One region of the Paenibacillus sp. FSL R10-2771 genome, then DNA from elsewhere that is predicted to be linked to it. Evidence: predicted binding sites of a transcription regulator. Region 1 holds the regulator's gene; the other holds the start of a gene.

Region 1 (9,371 bases):
GCCGGTACTGCTGTAGGATCACCGCTTACACCTTTGTGGATCAGCGCGGCCAGCCGCATTTCTTCGAACATATCCAGGTTGTTGTTGCTTGCCGCACCGTCCGTACCCAGGGAGACCTTAACTCCTGCTCTAAGAAGCTCAGGAACACGGGCTACTCCGCTGGCCAGCTTCAGATTGCTGCCGGGATTGTGGGATACACCAACATTGTGGCGGGCCAGAATCTCAATCTCTTCATCGTTCAGATGAACACCATGGGCGATCAGGGACGGCCGGGTGAACATTCCCAGCTTCTCCAGATGAGCGACCGGACGCAGGCCGTAATCGGCCACATTCTGCTCCACTTCATGACGCGTTTCGGACATATGCGTGTGCATCGGCAGATCAAGATCATGAGCCGCCTGGACAAACTTCATGAAAAACTCCGGAGGACAGGTGTAAGGCGCATGCGGCGAGAGCATTGCAGTAATTCTGCCGTCAGCCTTGCCATGCCAGTTCCGGGCAAAAGCAATCGCCTCCGCGAGCTTGTGATTCTGCACCTCTTCCGGACAAAGGCCAATAACACCGCGCATAAGTACAGCACGGATGCCTGACTGCTCGGTAACCTCAGCAACCCGGTCCATATGGTCATACATATCGAGGAAGGTCGTAGTGCCGCCCTTCAGCATCTCAAGAACGGACAAAGAGGTTCCCCAGTACACATCATCACCGGTGAATTTCTCTTCCATCGGCCACATTTTTTCCTGCAGCCAAGCCTGCAGTACCATATCATCGCCGTAGCCGCGCAGCAGTGACATCGCCGCATGGCCGTGGGTGTTGACGAGACCCGGCATGAACAGCAGCCGGCTGCCGTCAATAACCTCGGCATCCTCTTCAATTACAGGCTTATCTTCACCTATGTAAGTAATAAGATCATTTTCGATGGTCATATAACCGCTCAGCACCGGCTCTTCGCTGCCAGGCACCAGAAAACGCCCGTTTTTAATAATGGTTTTATTGCTGCTCATCTTCAGCTTCGTCCTTTCCGTCATGCAAATAATAAGCCAGACTCTGCAGATCCGTAGTGAAATCGGCGGCATGAATCCGGATATTGGCCGGAGTCTTCAGAATGACAGGCGCAAAATTCAGGATCGCCTCAATGCCCGAATCCACCAGAATGTCAGCAACGTTCTGTGCTTCACTGTCCGGAACGGTAATAATCCCGATGCGGATGCCCTGTGCACGGATGGTATCCCCCAGCTCACTCATCGGCTGAACAGTCAACGAGTTGATCTGCTGGCCTACCTTAGGCTCATAAGCATCAAATACAGCTGTAATCTTCATCGTATCCTTCAAGTAAGCATTGTAATTCGACAAGGCGTGGCCAAGATTACCTGCACCTACCAGAGCTACATTAATCTGCTGGTCCAGCTTGAGAATATGCCTGATCTTCTCAATCAGATAAGAGACATCATAACCAATGCCTTTTCTGCCGAAATCACCAAAATAAGCCAGGTCCTTGCGGATCTGGGCGGGGTTGAGATCAAGCTTCTGTCCCAGCTCCTGAGAAGAAACTGTTGAGATTTCACGTTTTTGGAGATCGTTCAGGAAACGCAGGTACACTGGGAGTCTGCGAACGACGGCCTCCGATATTTTATCCGATTTCATGTTTTCTCCTCCTAAAAGTTTTGATAGCATATGCTGCTTGATTCAACTTCGCAAAACTCGCTTCGTAAGCATTCACTTAGGTTTGATAGCATATGCTGCTTGATAAGCCGGTTATAGGAACCATGCTCCGGGTACTACTGCCCGTTTGGGCAGCAGCAGTGGAGCACGGGACTTCAGAACAATAATTACTTATACATAATATCAACCGGAGACGGATTATTAAACCCCGCCTTCTTCAAGCCATTCTGCAATCCGCGGAACGATCTGATCCGTCAGCATATGCTCCATCTTGGGACCGGGCAGCGAATACAGGAAATACTTCCCATAATAAGATTCGATTACCCTGGTATCATATACAATAACGATTCCGCGGTCCTGCGCGGTGCGGACCAGCCGCCCGAAGCCTTGCTTGAAGCGGATTACGGCCTGCGGGACGGACAGCTTCATGAACGGATTCTTCTTCTGTGCCTGGAGCAGCTCCGACTTCGCTTCAGCCAGCGGATGATTAGGCGGCTGGAACGGAAGTCTGACAATGGCCAGACAGGTCAAAGCTTCACCGGGAATGTCTACACCTTCCCAGAAGCTGCTCGTACCCAGCAAGACTGACGCTGTACTGTCCTGGAACCGCCGGATCAGCTTGCTCCGACTGCCGCCTTCTACGCCTTGTCCAAGCACCGCGATATCCTGCGAAGCCAGGGCCTCCTTCAGCGGATCATAGACCTGGCGCAGCATCTTGTAGGAGGTGAAGAGCACCAGCATCCGCCCGCGGGTAGCCACGGCAGTTTCTGCCAGAGAATGGACCAGTGTATCCACAAAGCGGGCATCCCCTATGCTTCCCTTGACACTCGGGAAATCACGGGGAATGACAAGCAGTGCCTGCTCACGGTATTTGAACGGCGACGGAAGCAGGGCTGTCATCAGACGGCCCTGCTCTGCAGCCTCACCAAGACCGAGATTATCTATCATGAACTGGAATGACTTATCCACAGACAAGGTGGCCGAGGTCAGGATGATACTCTTCTTCTTGTCGAAGAACAGCTCCCTGAGCTGGGTGCTCACATCCACCGGAACGGCATACATCTGCAGCGATTTGCCGCGGTAATTGCCGCTCCCCTCCAGCCAGTAGACGATATTCTCGTCATTCAGTCCCATAAAGAAACGGATCTGCTCCCGGATGGAGGCCAGGTCCTTGAACAACCCGCCGATATCCGTCACAAGACTGTCCGAAGAGGACTGGCTGTCCGTATCACGCATCTCACTGAGCATTTTATCACCCTTGCGGATGATATCACTCAAGCTGAGATGGAGTGTATTCTCCAGAGCAGCCAGCTCCTCCCACTCTTTGGGCTTCTTGCCCGGCTGCAGGCGTGCGACAAGCTGGCCGGCTTCACCGGCTCCGGCATCGCTGCGTTCAGGCAGCAGGCCGAAGAGCTTGTCGCTAAGTGTATCCCAGGACTCCTTGACGGTAAGCAGATCCGGATAGATCCGGTCGATAACACCGCTCCATTCCGAAGCCTGCTCACTGCCGGACGACTGCAGGGTCTGGCGCAGGGCAGGCAGCTGTCCGCTCCGGCTGTCCTTGTACAGACGGGTGAGCGTATGCGCCACGGTGAAATATTTCATCTGCATTCCGAGATGTTTGCCGGCAATGTCCTCCAGATGATGCGCCTCATCAATGATGAGATGCTCGTAAGCCGGAAGCAGCTGATGCCCGGCCTTAACATCTGCGAATAACTTGGAGTGGTTAGTCACCACCACATCGGAAATCCCGGCTTCATGCTTGGCCCGGTGATAATAACATTTCCTGAACCAAGGGCATGAGCGTCCCAGACAAGAGTCGGTATCACTGGCTACGGTCTCCCAGAAATCACCGCCGCGCCCGCTTAAGTTCAGCTCTTCATCATCGCCGGTCTCCGTCTGGGTCAGCCAGACCATCATCTGCGCGGCCGTAAGCGCTTCTTCCCTGGGACTTGTGAAGTCCCTTTTATTAATTCTATGTTCAAACTTACGGAGACACAAATAGTGTCCTCTCCCCTTAAAGATCGCTGCCTTGAACGGAAAGGGCACAACACTCGTCAAAAGAGGGATGTCGCGCTCACGCAGCTGATCCTGGAGGTTGATCGTATGCGTGCTGACCATGACCTTCTGATTACTGCGGACACTGTGATAAATGGCCGGAAGCAGATAGCCCAGCGATTTGCCGGTGCCGGTTCCTGCTTCAATCAGCAGATGCTTATCCTGATCAAGCGCCGTCATGACCTCCTGGATCATCAGTTCCTGGGCTTCACGGCTCTCATATTGCGGAAGGGTGTCCTTCAGACGTTTGGTTACCTCTTCCATATACTCCCCGAAGGTAATATTCTGCAGCGGGTTGTCAGATCCTTCCTCCCGAGGCGGAGCCAGCTCTGCCCAGTCGCCTACAGCAAGGGCCAGCTGCCGGTAGAAGGTCAGGTCTCCTTCCGGCTGGAAGGTCTCCATTTCGCGCTCACGCTGCAGACCATCGAAATACCAGGCCAGGTCACTGTCTTCATCGGCGAACAGCTCATTGAGCCGCTGGATGGTCAGGAGAGGCAGGCTGTCCAGCTCCTCCAGACATTTCAGCAGCACAAGAGCAGTTGCGAGGGCATCACTGTCCGCCTGATGGGGACGCTCATGCGTAAGGCCGAAATGGCTGCTCACGGACCCAAGCTGATAGGTAGTCAGCGAGGGAAAGCATATTTTGAGAAAATCGATAGTATCCAGAATCCGGCCCTGAAACGGCAAATAACCGCAGCGGTCCAGCGCATTCTGCAAGAAATGAAAATCAAACGCCACATTATGTCCAACCAGCACAACATCATCGAGCAGCGGCACCAGTTCCATCATCATCTCATCAAGTTCCGGCGCATCCTGCACATCACTGTCTGTAATTCCGGTCAAGCCCGTAATAAAAGGAGGAATGGGTGCTCCGGGCTTGACATAGGAACCATACACCCGGGAGATGGACCTGTCTTCCTCTATAATGGCAAGGCCAACCTGGATGATCTCTCCCACAGATTGGGTTCCCGTAGTTTCAAAATCAAGCACGGCAAATTTCATTATAAGTTCTATTCCCTTTCACTTGAGACTCTTTATCAGCATAACAGAAGTTACGAAAAAAGGCGATGCACACCCCTGGTGAAGTAGGTTGCATCGCTTAAACGGATGAAAATTAATTATAAAAGCGAGACCAGCTGTTGTCCGAACTGAAGCTTCCCGCCCCGCTTGCGGCAAACCTCCAGGTTAATGTTCGGCTCAGGAAGAGCGGGATCATGCAGCAGAGAAAGGCTGAACAGCTCACTTGCTTCATTAAAACGTTCCTGAGAAGCTCTGATGCAGCCAAGCGCATTATAAATCATCGCCTTCAGCTTCGTTTCACGGATGAGGCCGAGCATATGATTCAGATGCCCCCAAGCCGTCTCCCCTTCACCCTCCTGCAGATAAGCCATAGCCAGATACAGCCGGGCAGCCAGACTGTCCGGGTGCCGGGCAGTGACTTCCTTGAACTGTTCGATACATTTGCGGTACATAAGCAGCTTATAATAACCCTGTCCCCTGACAAAAGCATCCATAGCAAGCTCTGGCGCTTCCTCCTCAGGTATTTCCTGCTCCGGCTGCGGCTGAAAATCTGCCTGATTGCGGAACTGGCTAAGCTTCTCGGCAAAGGCCAGCCATTCATCCATTACATCATCGCTGATCCTGTGGAGCATATTATATTTGGATAAAAGGTCGTTGCGGCGGGCACCCTCCGCAGTAGGATAGTCAGCACTGATCTCCTGCAGCATCTTGTTCATCTCAGCAAATAAATGTTGAAACACCGGACATCCCACCCTTACTGATAATGAATTCAGCTTAAGCTTGCCTGACTTCATTTTTCACAAGTCGGGGTGTCTTCATCCCTGCCATTGATTACATGGCTCAAACAGTGGGTTTTAGGCAATCGTCGCGTGAATCTCATGATCCGCCAGCTTCACCGGCTGATTGTCGGCATCTACAAATACAACGGTCGGCTTATGGTCCGCCAGCTCTTCGGATGACAGCATGGCGTAAGAAATAATGATAACGGTATCCCCCGGCTGCACGAGGCGAGCGGCTGCACCGTTCAGACAGATAACGCCGCTGCCGCGCGGGCCTGGGATTACATAGGTTTCCAGCCGGGAACCATTGTTGTTATCCACGATCTGCACTTTCTCGTTCTCCAGCAAATCCGCGGCTTCCATCAGATTCTCATCTATGGTAATGCTGCCGACATAATTCAAATTGGCTTCGGTGACGGTAGCACGGTGAATTTTGGATTTCATCATATGTCTAAACAAGAGCGTGAGCCTCCTTGGGAATAAATACATTATTGTCGATCAGGCGGGTTCTGCCGAATTTCACGGCAAGTGCCATAATCACCTCTCCGCCGGCAGCACTCAGCTTACCGCCGCCTTCCAGGCTCTCCAGATCCGGGAAAGTCAGGATTTCCGCGTAATCGATGACCGCAAGCGGGGATTCAGCAATAACTGAAACCAGCAGCGCCCGGGCCTCCTCCACCGTTCTCACCTTGCCGTTCTCCAGTGCCTGGCGGACTTCGCGCAGGGAACGGGACAACACCAGTGCCTGTCTGCGCTCTTCAGCGCTCAGATAGACATTGCGTGAGCTGAGGGCCAGTCCGTCTTCTTCCCGCACGATCGGGCAGGCGATAATTTCAACATTCATATTCAGGTCCGCCACCATCCGGCGGAGAACAGCTACCTGCTGGGCATCCTTCAATCCGAAGAAGGCATAATCCGGCTGTACAATATTGAACAGCTTGCTGACCACCGTAGTCACTCCGTCGAAGTGACCCGGACGCGAAGCTCCGCAGAGCTGTGTTGTAAGGGAAGACACCGAAACTCCCGTGCGGATCGGCTGAGGGTACATTTCCTCGACACTAGGGATAAACACAATATCCGCACCCTCGCGTTCAGCAAGCGCCAGATCACGCTGCTCATCGCGGGGATAGGAAGCATAATCTTCATTAGGACCAAACTGCAGCGGATTGACAAATATACTCATCACCACTGTGCCGCTCTTCTCACCTGCTGCGCGCAGCAGGCTGGCATGGCCTTCATGCAGATAACCCATGGTAGGTACAAAACCGACCGGCCCATGGCCGCCTTGACGCATATATTCCAGCGCTTCACGCAGCTGTGCAATTGTTCTGATTACTCTCATCTTATTTCGCTCCTTTGCCGGCACCGCCGTATAGGGATTCCAGTACCGTTTCATCCGCGTTAAACACATGTTCCTCCGCCGGGAAGGAGCGGTCTTTCACTTCCCGCACATAGCTGCTGATGCCTTCACGGATCAGACTGCCGACATCGGCATAGGTTTTGACAAACCGTTTCTCCCGGTAAGGGGAGGCATAGCGCAGCACATCATGGAACACCAGCACCTGTCCGTCACAATAGCGGCCCGCACCAATGCCGATGGTCGGAATACTGATTGCCTTGGAGATGGCTGCGGCCACTTCTTCCGTCACCAGTTCAAGCACGATGCCGAAGGCTCCGGCAGCTTCAAGCGCCTTCGCTTCATCGATCAGCCGCTGTGCATCCTTGGCATCCTTGCCCTGGATCCGGTAGCCGCCGATCATATTCACCGATTGCGGAGTCAAGCCGATATGTCCGAGAACAGGCACTCCGGCGGCAACTACAGCGGATACCGCATTGCAGATTTCAAGGCCGCCTTCCATTTTAACGGCATGGGCCTGACCTTCCTGCATCAGCCTGCGCACTCCGCGCAAGGTCTCATCCACACTTCCGTGATAGGTCATAAAAGGCATATCCGCGATGATAAATGTGTTCTGCGCCCCGCGCTTCACCGAACGGGTATGGTAGACCATATCGTCTATGGTAACCGGCAGGGTGGTATCGTAACCAAGCACGACATTCCCGAGCGAGTCGCCTACCAGAATCAGGTCGACACCTGCCTCCTCGGCGAGCAGGGCTGAGGGATAGTCATACGCGGTCAGCATGCTCAGCGGCACACCTTCCGTTTTCATTTTTTTCATTTTGATAATATTCAGCGGATGTTTCTCTGCCATTAGCTCTCATTCCCCTTTTCCATAAAATACGCGTTACCGCGCAAACAAAAAAACCTTTTAGCATGGTCCGCTAAAAAGGTCCGAAGGGCAAAAAAGAGTCACTCGCGATCGTCCCTTCTGTCTCGGTCCTTACGGCTCAGAGCAGAATCCAACGTAACCGTTACATACAGTTATGAAGGTAAATCCGGTAAAACAACTCTATAAAAGTTCAGTTGCTTAAGTACAGCTCGCCATAGCGATGCCGCCTCTGAAGCTATTATAACAAAATCTGCAGACAATTACACCTAAAAATATGACATAAGGCGGCATGTCTTGACGCTCAGATCATTTCGATTTCCCCTGACAGCACGCTGGTAATCTCACCGGCGCTATTGCGCAGCCGCAGTCCTCCGTTGTCATCCAGACCTACTGCAGTGGCTTCGGTGCGGCCTAGCGGCGTGTTCACACACACCTGGCGGCCCAGCGTTACCGACATCGATTCCCAGAGCTCCCGAATAGGCCGGAAGCCCTGCTCTATGTATTGAAGATACAGATATTCGAGCTCAGCCAGCACCGCTTCCGCAAGCCCGGTACGGTCAACGGGAATGCCGCCCCCTTCAATCAGCAGGGAGGTTCCCACCTCCTGCAGTTCAGCCGGGTAATCTTCACGGGTCAGATTAACGGCAATGCCGATTCCGGCTATACAGTAATGAAGGCCGCCTTCCCTAAGGGAGGATTCAAGCAGAATGCCGCAAATTTTGCGTCCGCCGGCCAGCAGATCATTAGGCCACTTGATGCCGGCGGGAACACCGGTAACCTCACGGATCGCCGTGCAGACAGCTACACCTGCCAGCAGAGTCAGCTGCGGGGTCAGGGACAGCGGGAGATTCGGACGCAGCACCAGGCTCATCCAGATTCCCTTGCCGCGCGGGGAATGCCACTTGCGGCCCATTCTGCCCCGGCCGCCGGTCTGCTCCTCGGCCATAATCGCGGTGCCTTCAGGGGCACCGTTCTCGGCCAGCTTCTTGGCTTCCTCTTGTGTAGACGCCACCGAATCCATCCGTACGATTTCGCCAGGCCAGCTTGAAACGAAGTCCTCCCGCTTCATACGGCCGGACGGCAGCGTATCATCACTCTTCATCTTTATCCATCCTTTGTGCTTCCTGCAGCAATAATTGTTTGTCATTTGCAATGCCGCCGGCTGCGGCAGCCAGCAGCAGCTTGTTCAGCAGCACGCCAAGCCATGGCCCGGGCCGCTTCTGCAGCAATTCTGCCAGCTCGTTGCCCGTCACCGCCAGCTCCGCAAGACTGCGGAGCGGCATAGCTGCGGTCCAGGAGCGCAGGAGCCGGGCTTGGACCGTGGCGTAAACGGGCTGCTGCCCGGCGGCGGGGCTGAGGACTGGCGGCACGGCGGTGGCAGGACCGAGGGCAGGCGGCACGGTGGCGGCAGGACCGAGGGCAGGCGGCGCTGTAGCCGCGCCCGCTGAACCCTGCGCCAGATCCGGCGCAGGGACAGGCCCCGCGGCGGCATCCTCCGCCGCCGCAAGCAGCGTCAGCCACCCTTCGGCGGCTGACTGGCCATGGGCCAGCACGGCGGCGATCCACCGCCGCCGCAGGCCCTCCGTGGCGCCTGGAGCATCCGGCGCCACCGAAGACAGCGCCG
Region 2 (9,371 bases), 250 kb from region 1:
TCCGGTATTGCTTGTTCATCCTCAATTAGACCCTATGACTCCTTACCGCTTCAGTAAACCGTTTTATGATAATCTCAAAAGCAGAAAAGAATATGTGAGTTTAGAAGGCGCCGGTCATTTTCCGATTGAACAACGGGGGCTGGAGCAGATGATTGTTGCTGTGCTTGCTTTTTTGAGAACGATTGAGAACGAACCCGATAGAGAATGATTGTGATAAAACCAGTCTGACACGGTAGCTTCGTGTTATGGCTGGTTTTTGTTTAAATAAAATAATGGTGAAACTCCATACAAATGAACATAAAGAACTTTGAAATAAACCTATGTAAGCGCTTGTAGGTTTGTTATATTATTGAAACTGGAGGTGTATCCAGATGTTGTCGATGCTTATTAAACCTATCGTTAAGCTGAACGTCAAGCAGCAGCTGATTCTGCTGTTCCTGATTATGATCTCGCCCATCCTGATTCTGAACAGCTACGGCAACTATAAGGCGGAAGAGATTCTCAAGCGCCATGTGACCAATGCCTATGTGGAGCTGAACAAGCAGAATTTCGCCATCATTAACAGAGACATTGATACGGTTAACAAAATAACGACGACCGTCATCCAGAATCCGATCCTGCAGCAGCTGAATATGAGCGGGGATGATCCGGTGCTTGAACGCGTCGAACGGTACGAAACCATTGAGAAGCTGCTGGGCAGCTACTCCCAGGGAGCCGAGCGGGGCGACGGGATTTACTATTCGCTGTACGTGTATGATCCGGACAACTATTACTTTTTCGCTCCCAATTTCCCGCAGGTGAAGAAGGCGGGGGTTTATTTTTTCTCCAAGGGTGAAATGCCTTATTGGTTCGAGCAGGTGGTGCAGCAGAAAGGCCACGGGTATCTAATGTTCACGGAGAAGCTGAGCCCGCAGGCCGAGGATCTGAAGACCCTCACTTATGTCAGGGCAGTTAATAATATCTATAGAGGTGCAGGCACAATCGGCGTGCTGGTGGTGACCAAGATGGAATCGAAGATCGGAGAGTCGCTGAAATCCATCTCCCTGCCGGACGGGGAAATTTATTTGACGGATATGAACAACCGCGTGCTTGCCTCTACTACGAATTCAACGGGGGAAGTTATTGCTCTTCCAGAGGGTTCTGAAGCCGGTGACCCGGAGGGGACCGAGGATATCATCACAGATGACTTCATATATGTAGTCAACAACAATCACGCCTTCGAGCAGAAGCTGGTGTATAAGGTTCCCGTCAAGGCGCTGCTGCAGCAGCAGAACGAAATGAAACGTGTCATTCAATACATAACCGTTGCTTACGCGCTGTTTGGGCTGATCATTATCACCTACTTCTGGCGTTCGCTGATGACTCCTTTGCAGAAGCTGGCTTTTTTTGTGCGCAAGTATGAGCCTGGCAACCGCGTTCCCGAGACTCCCCGGAGAGGCAGCAATGATGAGGTCAGTGTGCTGATCGCTTCCACCTATGATATGGCCCGCAGGCTCAACAGCCTGATTATGTACAAATACCAGATGGAGATCAAGCAGAAGGAAGCCCAGCTACAGCTGCTCTATCAGCAGATCAATCCGCATTTACTGTACAACACCCTGGAGAGTATTTATTGGAAAAGCTCGCTGGAGGGCAATGTGGAATCCGCGGAAATGATCAAGGAATTATCCAAGCTGATGAAGATCAGCTTAAGCCGGGGGAGAGAGCTGATCACGCTCGAGGAGGAGCTGGAGCATGCCAGTGCCTATATCAAGCTGCAGCAGCACCGGTATGACTATGTGTTCGCCGTTATCTGGAATATTGCCCCTGAAACCAAAAGTAATCTGATTCCCAAGATCACCCTGCAGCCGTTAATCGAAAATGCCATTATTCACGGTGTCAAAAATATGGATGAGGACGGCGAAATCATCATCACCTCCGTTCTGCAGAATGACAGGATTCTGATTACCATTGAGGATAACGGCTATAAGCAGGTCGATTATAAGGCAATCGACTATGTACTGAATGATGAAAGCCCCAACCCGGCCAGCGGATATGGTATACGCAATATCAATCAGCGTGTGCATCTGCATTTCGGCCAGGATTACGGGATCAGCTACGGACCGCGTACCGGCGGAGGAACCGTGGTGACAGTGACGCTTCCGAAATCAGAGACTATAGAGTAGAGGAGAGATCAAGGTGTTCAATATACTGGTTGTTGATGATGAGCCGCTTATTTGTAAAGGGCTAAGCAGTCTGCTGGCCGCTTCAGGCCTTGATATTGACCATATTTATACCGCGAACAGCGGATTTGAGGCACTGGATTGTATCCGGATGGAAGAGATTGATCTGCTCGTTACGGATATTCAGATGGGAGCGATGAGCGGCATCGAGCTGATGCAGCATGCCAAAATGGCCAAACCCTGGGTGCAGACGATCGTCATCTCTGCGCATGAGACCTTTCAGTATGCCCAGATGGCCGTCCGGCTGGGAGCCAAGGATTATCTGATCAAGCCGCTGAACAGTGAGCAATTCCTTGATTCGGTGCGCAGTGTAGTCCTCAAGATGGATAAGCCGTCACCGGAGCTGGCCACCTACATGGACGGGATCAGTGAAAGCTTCCGCCTGGAGGAGCCTCTACCGGAGTATAGCGAACTGCTGAATACGCTGCTTGCCGAAACCGCTTCAGTGCTGGGGAGGGAGGAGGAGCTGCGTAAGCTGGATGAGCTGAAGCTGCAGGGACCATTTTTTGCCGTCATCAAAATCAAGCTCCCCATGCCGGAAGAACGGCGTGAGCAGAAATATACTTCCCGTGACCGCAGTCTGCTGCGTTATGCCGCCCTGAATATTGCCAAGGAGCTGCTCGATCAGGAGTGGAACTCTACAGCCTTCTATTCACCGGACCAGGAGATTACAGTGATTATCCAGTGGGATGAGAAGAGCTACGAGGAATCGGCCACCGGCCAGGTAGGACGGCTTGATGTGCTCGGGCGCAGTCTGCATTTCAATATCCACCGCTATCTGCATCTGAATGCTGTAATCGGCATCAGCCAGATTCTCAAGGGGATTAGCTTCATGGATGTACTGAACCGCCAGGCCTCGAAGGCCATTCTATGGAACAAAGAGCATGCCGATCACTATGTGTTCTACTATGGCGATTTCAACTGGAACAACTATGCCGCTGATCCGTCACCCGAGGAGCTGCATACGCACAGCAATCTGATTGTGCAGAAGGCCAAGGAGTATATTGACGGGAATTACGCCCAGAAGGGCTTAACGATCCATGAGGTTGCCAAGAAGAACCATGTCAGCCCCAACTATCTGAGTTATCTGTTCAAGAAAAATACAGGCCATAACCTGTGGGAATATGTCATCAAGCTGCGGATGGAGGACAGCCGGGAGATGATTCTGAATACCGATCTGCGCCGGTATGAGATTGCCGAGCGGGTGGGGTATGAGTCGCCGGAGCATTTCAGCAAGATTTTCAAAAAATACTACGGAATCAGCCCCAGTGAACTGAAGAAGTAAGAACGCTTACGATTGCCATAGATATAGACATGTTCAGCCTCCCCCTCATTTTCTACAATTAAGGTAGGAAGCACTTTGCGAAAGTGCTGAAAGACGAAAGGAATGAGGGAGCCAGAATGAACCAGTCTGCTGCGTTACATGATCACCTGCCAGCGGAGCTCGAGAGCAAGCCGTATAAACAGAACCGCTGGAAAAAGAATTTTTGGGGCTTTATGTTCCTCGTCCCCGCGATCATCATCTTTATTATGTTTATGTGGGTGCCTATCTTCAAAGGATTCCTGTACAGCTTCTACACGGTCGACTTCGTCAAAGGAAATACATTCGTAGGCATGGACAATTACGCCAGAGCACTCACGGATCCGGATGTCCTGATCGCTGTGAAGAATACCCTGTATTACATGCTGCTCTGCCTTGTGATCGGCTTCTGGGTACCGATTGCTTTTGCAATTGCGATCTCCGAGCTGAGGAAATTCGGCGGATTCGTACGCGTAGCGGCGTATTTGCCTTATGTAATGCCAGCGGTTGTCTTGTACGGACTATGGAGATGGCTGTATGATCCAGTCGGGCCGATTAATGCCCTGATTGGCAGCACGGGGGCAGATCAGATCGCTTTCCTGACGGATACCAGGTGGTCGATGATCTCGCTTGTCTTCATGGAGACCTGGCAGCAATTCGGCTCGGGGATGCTGATCTATCTCGCTGCGGTGCTCAGTATTCCCAGGGACTGGTATGAAGCCGCTGAGATTGATGGAGCCGGAGTCTGGGCCCGCATCCGCCATATTACGCTGCCGTCGCTGCGCAATCTGATTCTGCTCATGCTGATTCTGCAGATCATTGCTACCTCTCAAGGGTACCAGTCGCAGATGGCCCTGCTTGACGGAGGACCGAACAATGCTACGCTGACCTATGCGCTGCTCATTGTGAAATATGCTTTTACAAGACTGGATTATGGTACGGCGACTGCGCTGGGAATGCTGATGTTTGTTGTTCTGGGCGGTTTGGGCATCTTACAGTTCAAGCTTAACAAGGAGGACAACTAGGATGAAGAGCGCAGACAGAGGGATTCTCTCCGAACATGATCTTAAGAAGACCGGCAACAAAATCGTATACGGAATCATGGTGTTTTTTATTCTGTTAATGATTTTTAGCATGCTATATCCTATTTTGATGACCATGTTCAACGGACTTAAGTCTAATGTTGAGGTTAACTCATTCCCGCCGCATTTTTTCCCGCAGGAGTGGCATTTCAGCAACCTTAAGGATGCGCTGGATTATATCAATCTGCCGATGTTCCTGCGGAACACGCTGTACATCTTTGTCGGAAACATGGTAGCTACCCTGGTTGTACTGGGCCTGGCGTCCTTCAGCATCTCGCGGATGAATGTGCCTTACCGCAAGGCCTTCTACTTCTTCTTCCTGATGACGCTGTTTATTCCGGCCACGAGCTATATGATCCCGAACTTTGTCAATCTGAAGGAACTCGGGCTGCTGAACCAGTATGCGGCTTTCTGGCTGCCGGCTGGGGCGAATACCTTCTTCTTCCTGCTGCTTAAGAACTTCTTCGACGGGATTCATCCGGAGATTCTTGAAGCCGCACGGATTGACGGGGCCTCTGAGCCGAGAAGCTTCTTCACCATTGCTGTTCCGCTGTCCATTCCGATTTTTGCAACACTGGCGATCTTTATCTTCTCCACAGCCTGGAACGACTGGTTCTGGCCGTCGCTTGTCATGCACAGTGAGGAGAAGTACACGCTCGCTACAGCGATCTATAAATACGTTATTAATGTAAAAGCACTGAACACTAACATCAAATTTGCCATTCTGTTCCTTGTTTCTTTGCCGCCTATTCTGGTCTTCCTTGTTTTCCAGAAGTTCATTATGCGCGGCGTTTCCCTGTCGGCTGTCAAAGGGTGATCAGAATTATGCTGCAGGGAGATACGGATCGTAAACCTGCACATGAAAGGAATATAAATACACCTCGTTTGTAAACGGTTTCTCTTTTATGATGAATTTGTAAGCTAATTATGAATTGAAAAGGGGAGTTTCAATGCGTAAATTTTCCAGCGTATTAGCATGTCTCCTGGTGACGGGATCGTTATTGTCCGCTTGCGGCGGCAATAATAACGGGAACAAACCGGCGGCAAATGGAGGAGAGGCGACGCCTGCACCAGCAGCTACTAATGCAGCAGAGGAGACCGCTGCTCCGACAGAGGCACCGGTAGATGATATCACCCAGAGAAAAGTAACGATCAAAATTCACTATCCTACCCCTGACCTTACCGAGGTAAGAGCACAGGAGGATGACAAGATCAAGCGGTTCCAGGAGGTCTATCCGAATGTAGAGATTGTCAAGGATGACTGGCAGTACAATGTAAGCGAAATCGGGGTGAAGATGGCGGCGAATGAAGCTCCTACCTTCTTCAACACCTATGCAACTGAAGCGAAATTCCTGGTCGAGAAGGGCTGGGTCGCTGATGTTACGGATCTGTGGAACAACTATGAATTCAAGGATCAGATTAACCCTGTCCTGCAGAATCAGTTCATTATTGACGGCAAAGTGTATGGCGTAACGCAAAAGGGTTATGTCACTACAACAATGATTAATAAAAAGATGCTGGATGAAAAAGGTGTAGCCGTCCCTCCAATGGACTGGACCTGGGATGATATGCTGAATACCGCCAAAGGGGTAGCGGATACCAAGAAGGGGATCTCCGGTATTGCTCCAATGGGTAAAGGCAACGAAGCAGGCTGGAATTGGACCAACTTCCTGTTCGAAGCAGGCGGTGAAATCCAGAAGATTGAAGGCGGTAAGGTTGTGGCTACATTCAATTCGGATGCCGGTGTGAAGGCGCTGGATTTCTATAAGAAGCTGAGATGGGAAGCCAAAGCAGTTCCTCAGGACTGGGCGCTTGGCTGGGGCGATGCTGTCGGCGCGTTCCAGCAGGGACGTACTGCTATGGTAATGGCCGGATCTGACGGTGTTATCGAGCAGGCGCTCAACCAGGGCGGACTCAAGCCTGAAGATGTACTTACTTACCCGATGCCAGCTGCTGAAAAAGGCGGCAAGCATACCGGCGTACTCGGCGGTGACTATCTGGTTATCAATCCGAACGCCAGCAAAGACGAGCAGGAAATGGCCTTCCGCTATATTACTTTCGATTACTTCTCTGACAAAGGCCTTGAAGCTCTTGATGCGATTATCAGCCAGCGCAAAACGGACGGCAAATACTACATCCCGCCGCTCCTTGATTACTATGCTGCTGATTCCGACTTCGGCAAGAAGACCAAAGCTGTCTATGACAAGTACGACATCGTTTATCAATACAGCCCTGAAATTATGGCGCTGCTGGATGGTAAGCCTGAAGCGCAATACAATACTCAGGATTACTATGCAACCATGTCCAATGTAATCCAGGAGCTGTTCTCTAAGGATGGTACAGATTCCAAAGCCCAGCTCGACGCTGCCGCCAAAACTGTTCAAGAGAAATTCTTCGATACTATCAAAGTGGAATAGTCACTTGCTGAATGAGTGGTTACGATGCTTGATAAAGGATTTATAACGCTAAGGCAGGAGACCCGGTCTCCTGCCTTTTTGCTTGCTCTGATTTATATTTATACTTCTATGTAAGAGAATGCGGCAGGAGAGTAGAGTTGACGAAGATTAGGAAGAACATCAGATAGCACCATTATTCTGGGGGAAAAACAAGGCTGAAGAGCTGGATTCAAGAAAAGCAGGGGAGGCTAGAGGGCGGGCGTTCGCAAATCGGACAAATATAAATGAATTATCACACAACAAATGGAAAATAGACTAGAATATGATCGAATGAAAGCGCTTTGAAAACAAATCAAAAAAAACTTTATACTTTGTGAAAGATTTCACTATACAAGGTGAAAAGGATATGATAAGATAAATGTGTAGAGAAAAACAACCTAAAAATTGACAGGAGGACGAGGGAGATGGCAGTTAAAAACGAAGTCGCCGCCCAAGTGAAACAAACCACCGCTGAAGAATATATTCAGACTTTGGTGGATAAAGCAAAGAAAGCTCATGAAGCGTTCATGGGACTGGATCAAGAGCAAACTAACACAATCGTTCATGCAATGGCGTTGGCCGGACTCGACAAACATATGTACCTGGCTAAGCTGGCCGTTGAAGAAACAGGACGCGGTGTCTATGAAGACAAAATTACGAAGAACATCTTCTCAACTGAATATATCTGGCACGGAATTAAGTACGACAAGACAGTAGGCGTTATTGAGGATAACGCTTATGACAACTTCCAGAAGATTGCTGAGCCTGTCGGAATCATTATGGGTATCACACCGGTAACCAACCCAACATCCACCACGATGTTTAAAGCTTTGATTTCCGCTAAGACACGTAACCCTATTATATTCGGATTCCACCCTTCAGCGCAAGAGTGTAGTGCGGCAGCCGCCAAAATTCTACATGATGCAGGTGTGAAGGCTGGCGCTCCTGAGAACTTCATCCAATGGATCGAACTTCCGACCATGGACAAAACAAACGCACTGATGAACAATCCTGACGTTGCACTGATTCTGGCAACCGGCGGATCGGCAATGGTTAAAGCGGCTTACAGCTGCGGCAAACCGGCACTCGGCGTAGGTCCTGGTAACGTTCCTGCTTTCATTGAGAAGAGTGCTGACATTGATCAGGCAGTGACAGACATTATCCTTTCCAAAACATTTGATAATGGTATGATCTGTGCTTCCGAGCAAGCGGTTATCATTGAAGAAGCGATTTTTGACCAAGTGAAGAAGAAAATGATTGCGAACGGCTGCTACTTTGTAAACAAAGAAGAAGCTGCCAAGCTGACAAGCGGCGCAATGAATGTAGAAAAATGTGCGGTTAACCCGGCTATCGTCGGCCAATCCGCTGTGAAGATCGCTGAAATGTGCGGAATTCAGGTTCCTGCCGGCACGAAGATCCTGGTAGCTGAACTTGAAGGCGTAGGTACCAAATATCCGTTGTCCGCTGAGAAGCTGAGCCCGGTTCTGGCTTGCTACAAAGTGAAGAACGCAGATCAGGGTATCGAACGCGCAGCTGAAATCGTTGAATTTGGCGGCATGGGCCACAGCTCGGCTATCCACTCGAACAACGAAGAAGTAATCATGAAGTTCTCCAACCGTCTGCAAACCGGACGTATTCTCGTCAACTCGCCATCCACACACGGCGCAATCGGCGATATTTACAATACTAATATCCCTTCATTGACACTGGGCTGCGGATCTTATGGACGCAACTCTGTATCGCAAAACGTGACTGCAATCAATCTGATCAACGTGAAAAGGGTGAACCGTCGTACCGTGAATATGCAATGGTTTAAAGTACCTGACAAGATTTACTTCGAAAAGGGATCCACACAGTACCTGGCCAAAATGCCTGATATCACTCGCGTAGCTATTATTACTGACCCTATGATGGTTAAACTGGGCTATGTGGAAAGAGTTGAGCATTACCTGCGTCAACGCCAGACTCCGGTAGCGATCGAAGTGTTCTCGGAAGTTGAACCGGATCCATCGACAACTACTGTAGAAAAAGGCGCTGCAATGATGAACAGATTCCAGCCGGACTGCATCATCGCACTCGGCGGCGGTTCCCCAATGGATGCTGCAAAAGGAATGTGGTTGTTCTACGAACACCCGGATGCAGACTTCAACGGCCTGAAACAGAAGTTCATGGATATCCGCAAACGGGTATACAAATTCCCTAAGCTCGGCAACAAAGCGAAATTCGTTGCGATTCCAACAACTTCCGGTACAGGTTCTGAAGTAACTTCGTTCGCAGTTATCACAGACAAGACAACTGGCAATAATACTAAGTATCCGCTTGCTGATTATGA

Evidence for each region. Region 1 encodes Rex, which represses fermentation and respiration genes when NADH is low (regulators of the CRP and FNR family bind a similar motif). Its sites were predicted from a motif close to TTGTGAAATATTTCACAA; they were not measured.
Region 2: adhE (bifunctional acetaldehyde-CoA/alcohol dehydrogenase) is a predicted target of Rex. The motif match lies at 7,372-7,389, and genes of this name have one in related genera.

Annotation. Positions count from the first base shown of each region.
Region 1 is NZ_JBBOBM010000001.1:2,240,536-2,249,906, reverse strand. Features, by position in the region: gene NSU14_RS09525 (amidohydrolase) at 1-1,004, opposite strand, end outside; gene NSU14_RS09520 (redox-sensing transcriptional repressor Rex) at 991-1,644, opposite strand; gene dinG (ATP-dependent DNA helicase DinG) at 1,864-4,722, opposite strand; gene NSU14_RS09510 (tetratricopeptide repeat protein) at 4,839-5,480, opposite strand; gene panD (aspartate 1-decarboxylase) at 5,595-5,978, opposite strand; gene panC (pantoate--beta-alanine ligase) at 5,971-6,861, opposite strand; gene panB (3-methyl-2-oxobutanoate hydroxymethyltransferase) at 6,863-7,729, opposite strand; gene NSU14_RS09490 (biotin--[acetyl-CoA-carboxylase] ligase) at 8,049-8,849, opposite strand; gene NSU14_RS09485 (CCA tRNA nucleotidyltransferase) at 8,839-9,371, opposite strand, start outside.
Region 2 is NZ_JBBOBM010000001.1:1,992,588-2,001,958, forward strand. Features, by position in the region: gene NSU14_RS08270 (alpha/beta hydrolase) at 1-208, shown strand, start outside; gene NSU14_RS08275 (cache domain-containing sensor histidine kinase) at 372-2,165, shown strand; gene NSU14_RS08280 (response regulator) at 2,179-3,507, shown strand; gene NSU14_RS08285 (carbohydrate ABC transporter permease) at 3,624-4,547, shown strand; gene NSU14_RS08290 (carbohydrate ABC transporter permease) at 4,549-5,421, shown strand; gene NSU14_RS08295 (ABC transporter substrate-binding protein) at 5,555-7,021, shown strand; gene adhE (bifunctional acetaldehyde-CoA/alcohol dehydrogenase) at 7,465-9,371, shown strand, end outside.